Regions from separate parts of the Mesorhizobium huakuii genome, predicted to be linked through region 2. Evidence: predicted binding sites of a transcription regulator. Region 2 holds the regulator's gene; the other holds the start of a gene.
What was found. Region 2 encodes PhoB, which activates phosphate uptake and scavenging genes when phosphate is short. Its sites were predicted from a motif close to TGTCATNNANCTGTCAT; they were not measured.

Region 1: HB778_RS05000 (alpha-D-ribose 1-methylphosphonate 5-triphosphate diphosphatase) is a predicted target of PhoB. The motif match lies at 1,804-1,820, and genes of this name have one in related genera.

Annotation. Positions count from the first base shown of each region.
Region 1 is NZ_CP050296.1:1,001,420-1,004,831, reverse strand. Features, by position in the region: gene HB778_RS05005 (IS3 family transposase) at 1-292, shown strand, start outside; gene HB778_RS05000 (alpha-D-ribose 1-methylphosphonate 5-triphosphate diphosphatase) at 394-1,620, opposite strand; gene HB778_RS04995 (PfkB family carbohydrate kinase) at 1,845-2,657, opposite strand; gene HB778_RS04990 (GMC family oxidoreductase) at 2,852-3,412, opposite strand, start outside.
Region 2 is NZ_CP050296.1:2,228,891-2,232,302, forward strand. Features, by position in the region: gene xylF (D-xylose ABC transporter substrate-binding protein) at 1-35, opposite strand, end outside; gene HB778_RS10890 (ROK family protein) at 304-1,551, shown strand; gene phoB (phosphate regulon transcriptional regulator PhoB) at 1,706-2,395, opposite strand; gene phoU (phosphate signaling complex protein PhoU) at 2,415-3,122, opposite strand; gene pstB (phosphate ABC transporter ATP-binding protein PstB) at 3,148-3,412, opposite strand, start outside.

The DNA of each region.
Region 1 (3,412 bases), 1.2 Mb from region 2:
ATATGCCGCGCTCCTCTATCGCAATCTTCTCGCCGAGCACGATCTTATTGGATCGATGGGTCGGCGCGGCAATCCCTACGATAATGCCAAAGCGGAAAGCTTCATGAAGACGATGAAGGTCGAAGCCATCTATCCGATGGCCTATGAAACCTTCACCGACGTCGCTGAGGACCTTCCCCGCTTCATTGATGAGGTCTACAACACCCGCCGATTGCATTCAGCGCTCGGCTATCTCAGCCCGCAACAGTTCGAAGACCAACACGCCCGGAAGATGGTCAAAACTGCCGCTTGATCCTGTCCGCTCCGAGGGGCGCACTCCAAAAACCGCTCATACTTTCCTGGAATTGCTCTTGCTCTATCTCTTTGTTTTGACGCAATTCCCGAGGGAAAGCGCTATGCGCTTTCCCGGGAGGCAGCCGGTAGCCGTTCAGCCATGGCGAGGGGAAGGCGTTCTACTCTCCCCGCCTGTGCAAGCGTGCCATCGCCGTAGATCATGCGGCCGGCGCGGAAGGTGGCGCGCACGCGGGGCACGGGATGGCGGTCCGCCACGACGAGATCGGCTAGAAGGCCAGGCTCGATGGCGCCGCGATCGGTGAGCCCCAGGGCGTTCGCCGGGTTGGCGCTGGTCAGTGCCGTCGCCGCCGCGAGGCCATCGCCCCGCAGTTCCGCCAGGCCTAGCACGGCAGGCAGGATCGAGGCCGGATGATAGTCGCTGGCCAGCATGTCGAGCAGCCCGGCCTCATAGGCCTGGCGGGCGGAAAGATTGCCGGAATAGGATCCGCCAGGCAGCGCGTTGGGGGCGCCCATGGCGGTGTGCATGCCGAGCCTGCGGGCTTCCTGTGCTGCTTCCAGCGTCACCGGGAATTCCGAGAGCGCGGCACCCAGGCCATGGACCAGTTCCACTTTTTCCAGCGTGTCGTCATCATGCGAGGCGAGCACGACGCCGGCGGCCCGCGCGCGGGCCGACAGGTCCTGCAGCGCATTCAGCACATCACCCTGGCCGTTGCGGCCGGCCATGCGCTTGCCGACGACCTCGGATGCGTCCGCGACGGACATGCCGCGTTCCTTGGCGATGCGGGCGATGTAGAGTTCGACGTCGCGATACTGTCCCTGTCCGGGCGTGTGATCCATCAGCGAGATCAGATGCAGCCTGCCGGCATCCATCAGCTTTTGCAGCCTGGGAATCGCCGGGGTGAACGTCACTTCGAAGCGGGCATGGATGCGATGGTCGACCAGCAATTCGTCCTTCATCCCGGCGATGATGTCGATGATCGCTGATGTGTGATCTTCCGAGCGCAGCACGCCGCTGGTGGCGCTGGCGCCGATGAAGGAGAGCGCGGCGTAGGCGGTGGTGATGCCGCAGGAGGCGAGCTTCTTGTCGAGTTCGGCAATGCCGATCGGCATCGGTACATGCACGCCGATGCGCGGCTCGACTTCCCTCTCCACCATGTCGCCATGCATGTCGATGAAGCCAGGCAGCAACAGGCGGCCGCCACCCTCTATGTCGGCATGCTCGACGGGCTTGTCGCGGATCTCGGCGATCCGGCCGTTTTCGATCCTGACGGCGCCGTTCGGAATGACGCGGTCGCGCAGGACGATTTCGAATTCACTCAGCCACATGTCACGTCTCTTGCAAGGAAGCGGTTTCAGGATGGATTTCGCGGGCGACAAGGTCGGCGACATCGTTGGGTGGTGGAAGACGCCGATCATGGCGACGATGCGCCGGCTTGCCGCCGCCTCGGTCACGATCTCTCCAGGACATGTTTTCTAGTTCACCCGAATGCCGGTTTCCATTTGATTTTTATGACATTTTCATGAAAGTCGGCCTTGCCGGACCGCCTGTCTCAGCCGGTACGGAATCGTTCTGACAGCCATTCGGCGGTTTGCTGGCTGGCCTGTTCGGCGGAAAGCTCAAGGCTCAGCCCCTGCAGCAGGCCGTGCAGGAAGATCCCGGTAAAGCAGTCGCCGGCGCCGATCGTGTCGGGCACGGAGACCTGCTTCAGCGGCGTGACGTGGTTGAGCACCTTGCCGTCATAGAGCGAGATCGGGCGCGTTCCGTCGGTCAGCACCAGCGTCTTCAGGCGAGGGCCGGCGATCACTGCTGCTCGCTCCCAGATCGCTCGCGTGTCCTCGCCGGGAAAATCGGCGCGCGATCCGATGACGATGTCGGCCGGGCGAGGCGAGGCGCTGCGCAGCGGAAACTGCGAAATGACAAGCGGGATCGTCCGCAGCGAGGCAACGAGGCCGGCATCGAGCACCAGGGCGTTGAGGTAGGCGGCGTCGCCGCTGACAGGCTCCGGTGCGGCGAAGGGCGGGCGCATCTGGCCGCCGGGGTTCAAAATGGTGCGCTCGCCATTGGGCTCGAGCAGGATTTCGGTGAACCGCGTTTCGCCGGCCCATAGGGTAACGTAGCCGGTATCGATGCCGCTCGCCTGCAATTTGGCGAGCGCTGCCCGGCCATGGTCGTCATCCATCAGATTGCTGATCAGCCGGACCTGGTTGCCGAGCCTGGCCAACTGGGTGCCTGTGTGGAAGCCGCCGCCGCCGAGCCTGACGCTGCGGCCGGAATAGACGATGCGCGCGCCCGAGGCGAGGGGCGAGGACAACGACCAGACCTGGTCGTAATTGACATGGCCGATAACGATGACTGTGCTCATGATCCCTGCTTTTCGCGTAGCGTATCGACGATGAAGCGCTGCGCGAGCAGGCTTAGCACTATGACCGGCACCAGGGACAGCAGGCTGGCGGCCATCGGAGCGCCAGCGGACGTGTGCAGTTCTCGATCGACAATACGAGCCAGTTGCTCAACATGCCGGCACAGGCTGCGAACGGCAGGGCTTGAACAGCCGCTTTACCCGCCCAAAATAAAATCCGCGCAGCGGTCGGCGATCATAATCACCGGGGCGTTGGTGTTGCCGCTGATCAGGCGCGGCATGATCGAGGCGTCGCAGATGCGCAGGCGCGGTACGCCGCGCACGCGCAGTTGCGGGTCGACCACCGCGTCGTCATCGCTGCCCATCCGGCAGGTGCCGCAGGGGTGATAGACCGTCTTGGCGTGTTCGAGGATGTGGTCTGTAATCGCTTGGTCGGAGAGGTCGGCGTCCGCGCCCGGCGACAGTTCCTCGGCGACCACCGCCCGCAGTGCCGGCTGGCGCAGGATGGTGCGGGCGATCTTCATGCCAGCGAGCAGCAAGGCAAGATCGTCCGGGTCGGAGAGGAAGCCGGTGGTGAAGCGGATCGGGTCCGCCGCATCACGCGAGCGCAGGCTGACCGTACCGCGCGATTTTGGCCGCAGCACACACGGGTTGAGCTCCATGCCGTGGCGCTCGATCGAGCCGTGCTCGGCGCTTTCGATCATCACCGGCAGGACATGGAACTGGATATCGGGCCGGCCATCGCCATCGGTGTCGAA
Region 2 (3,412 bases):
ACACCCGCCAGGATGGCGGCTGTGAATCTCTTCATGATATTCCTCCCTGCGCCGCGTATGGCGCGACCAAACTGGCCCTAAGGCCGGCACAGAGGCTCTATTTTTTCGAGCCTCGAAAAACACTGGTCCAACACCGGAACGCTGTCAACAACGATTCTGATGGATTTTGATGTCCCTGCGAATTTTTTCGAGCCTCGGAATAAATAAATGACAGGACGGGCCGCTTCTGCCAGTATTTGACCGTGTCGCACGCGGCGTTTGAGGGGCCGGAGGAACCGCGGCGACCGGGAGGATGTGGAAAACATGTCGGTCGGAATCCGTCACGACGATCTGCGCCGGCGCAACCGCGCCATGGTGATTGCGGCCGTGCGCCGGGCCGGCCGGCCCTCGCGCACCGAGATCGCCGCGACCACCGGCCTCAGCCATTCGACCATATCGGCGATTTCCTCCGATCTGATCGGTGAAGGCATCCTGGCCGAAGGCAAGCCGAGCGAGGCCGGCTCGCTGAAGCGCGGCAGGCCGCAGGTCGGCCTCGGCCTCAACCCGGAGGCCGCGGCCGTCATGACCGTGGTGCTGTCGCTGAATTTCCTGTCCGTCGCCGTCATCGACTATGCCGGCCAGGTGATATCGGAGGAACAGCGCCGGCTGGACACGCTGACCATGTCGCGCGAGGCGCTGATCGGCGAATGCGTCGCCATCGTGCGGCGGCGCCTCGAGGATCCCGATATCGACGTGCGCAGCGTCGCCCGCATCGCACTGGCAATCCAGGGCATCACAGACACCGAGGCCCGGGCGATGCTGTGGTCGCCGATCACGCCACAGACCGACATCGCCTTCGCCGATATACTCGAAGCCGAGTTCGGCATCCCCGCCACCATGGAAAACGACTGCAACATGATGGCGGTGGCGCTGCGCTGGCGCGATCCCGAGCGTTACCGCGACGACTTCATCGCCATCCTGCTTTCGCACGGCATCGGCATGGGGCTGGTGTTGAAGGGCGAGCTGTTCACCGGCACCCATTCCTCGGGCGGCGAGTTCGGCCACATGATCCATCGGCCAGGCGGCGCGCTCTGCCGCTGCGGGCGGCGCGGCTGCGTCGAGGCCTATGCCGGCAACTACGCCATCTGGCGCAATGCCCGGCAGCTCGGTGAGGACACCGAGCCGGTCGCAGATGTCAGCGACGCCCAGATGCGGGCACTGGCCGCGACGGCGCGGGAACGGGACGGGCCCGAGCGCGAAGCCTATCGTAAAGCCGGCGAGGCGCTCGGCTATGGCCTCGGCAGCCTGTTCGCGCTGATCGATCCCGCACCCGTCGCCATGGTCGGCGTCAGCGCCGCCGCCTTCGACCTGATCGAGCCGGCATTGCGCGAGGCGATCGCCCAGACCGCTGGCGGCCAGCACTCGAAATCGATTTCCTTCGACACCGAACCGAACGAACTGCCGCTGATCCGCGAAGGCTGCGCCATGCGCGCACTGACCTTCGTCGACCAGGAGATTTTCGCGCCGGGCGGGCAGGGTAAGTCAGGCGTTGCCGGCAAGAACGTTGCCTGAGTAACGCGCAGGGATATGTTGAGATTCAGGTCAGGCCGAGTCGAGAATGGCGGGTTCCGAGAACCGGAACGGAGCGGACATTTGGGTCCGTGAGTACCGGAAGCGCGGGAAACCGCCATTCGCAGGCCGGCATCACCTGAATATCAGCATATCCCTAATCCTCGCGGATCGCGTAGCCCGCCCCCCGAATGGTCCTGATAACATCGGGCATGCGGCCATTGTTGACCGCCTTGCGCAGCCGGCCGACATGCACGTCCACGGTGCGCTCGTCGATGTAGATCGTCTCGCCCCAGACATTGTCGAGCAACTGGCTGCGCGAGAACACGCGACCGGGATGGCGCATCATGAATTCGAGCAGGCGGAACTCGGTCGGCCCGAGCCGGATCTCGCTCTTCTTGCGATAGACCCGGTGCGATTCGCGGTCGAGCACGATGTCGCCGACCTTGAGCACGCTGGACAGAACTTCCGGCTTGGCGCGGCGCAGCAGCGCCTTGACGCGAGCCATGAATTCCGGCGTCGAGAACGGCTTGACCAGATAGTCGTCGGCGCCGGTCGAAAGGCCGCGCACACGGTCGCTTTCCTCGCCGCGCGCGGTCAGCATGATGATCGGCAGCCGCTCGGTCTCGGGCCGCATCCGCAGGCGCCGGCAGAGTTCGATGCCGGACACCGCCGGCACCATCCAGTCGAGCACCAGAAGGTCGGGCACGTTTTCCTGCAGGCGGATTTCGGCTTCGTCGCCGCGTGTCACCACCTCGACCTGGTAACCCTCCGATTCCAGATTGTAGCGGAGGAGCACGCCAAGCGGCTCCTCATCCTCCACCACCATGATGCGTGGTGCGATCATCGATTGGTTACCCCTGCGCTCAGGCCGCCGGCGCCGACATCGCCGTCTCGTCCTGTTTTGGACGGTTGGCGGGCAGTTGCGTGCCGGTCAGGACATAGTACGCGTTTTCGGCGATGTTGGTCACATGGTCGCCGATGCGTTCGAGATTCTTGGCGCAGAACAGCAGATGCGTGCAAGCCGTGATGTTGCGCGGATCCTCCATCATATAGGTCAGCAGTTCGCGGAAGACGGAGGTGTATTTGACGTCGATGCGCTCGTCGTCGGCGCGCAGCTTCGCCAGCGCGGCGGCATCGCGCGCCGCATACTCTTCGATCACGCCCTGCACCTGGATCAACACCAGCTGCGCCATGGCGTCGATGGAGTGCGAAAGATCGCGCGGCGTGGCGCTGAGCCCGACGGTGCCGACGCGCTTGGCGATGTTCTTGGCAAGATCGCCGATGCGTTCGAGGTCGCCGGCCATGCGGATCGAGCCGACGACATGACGCAGATCGTCGGCCATAGGCTGGCGCTTGGCGATCAGTGTGATGGCGCGGTCGTCGAGCTCGCGCTGGCGCGCATCCATGATGGCGTCGTCGGAGACCACGCGCTGTGCCAGAGCATTGTCGGAATTCAGCAGTGCCTTGGTGGCACCGCCGACCATCGAGCCGGCGAGATCGCCCATGTCGCTGATCAGTCTGCTGATCTGTCCGAGATCCTCGTCGAAGGCTGCGACTGTATGTTCGGCCATGATCCTGGTCCTCGTATGCGTGCGATCAGCCGAAGCGGCCGGTGATGTAGTCTTGCGTGCGCTTCTCGCGAGGCGACGTGAAGATCTTCTCGGTTTTGTCGAACTCGACCAGTTCGCCCAGATACATGAAGGCGGTCTGCTTCGACACGCGCGCCGCCTGCTGCATATTGTGGGTGACGATGACGATCGTGTAGTCGGCTTGCAATTCGTCGATCAGCTCCTCGATCTTGGCGGTCGACAGCGGGTCGAGCGCCGAGGCCGGCTCGTCGAGCAGGATGACTTCCGGCTTC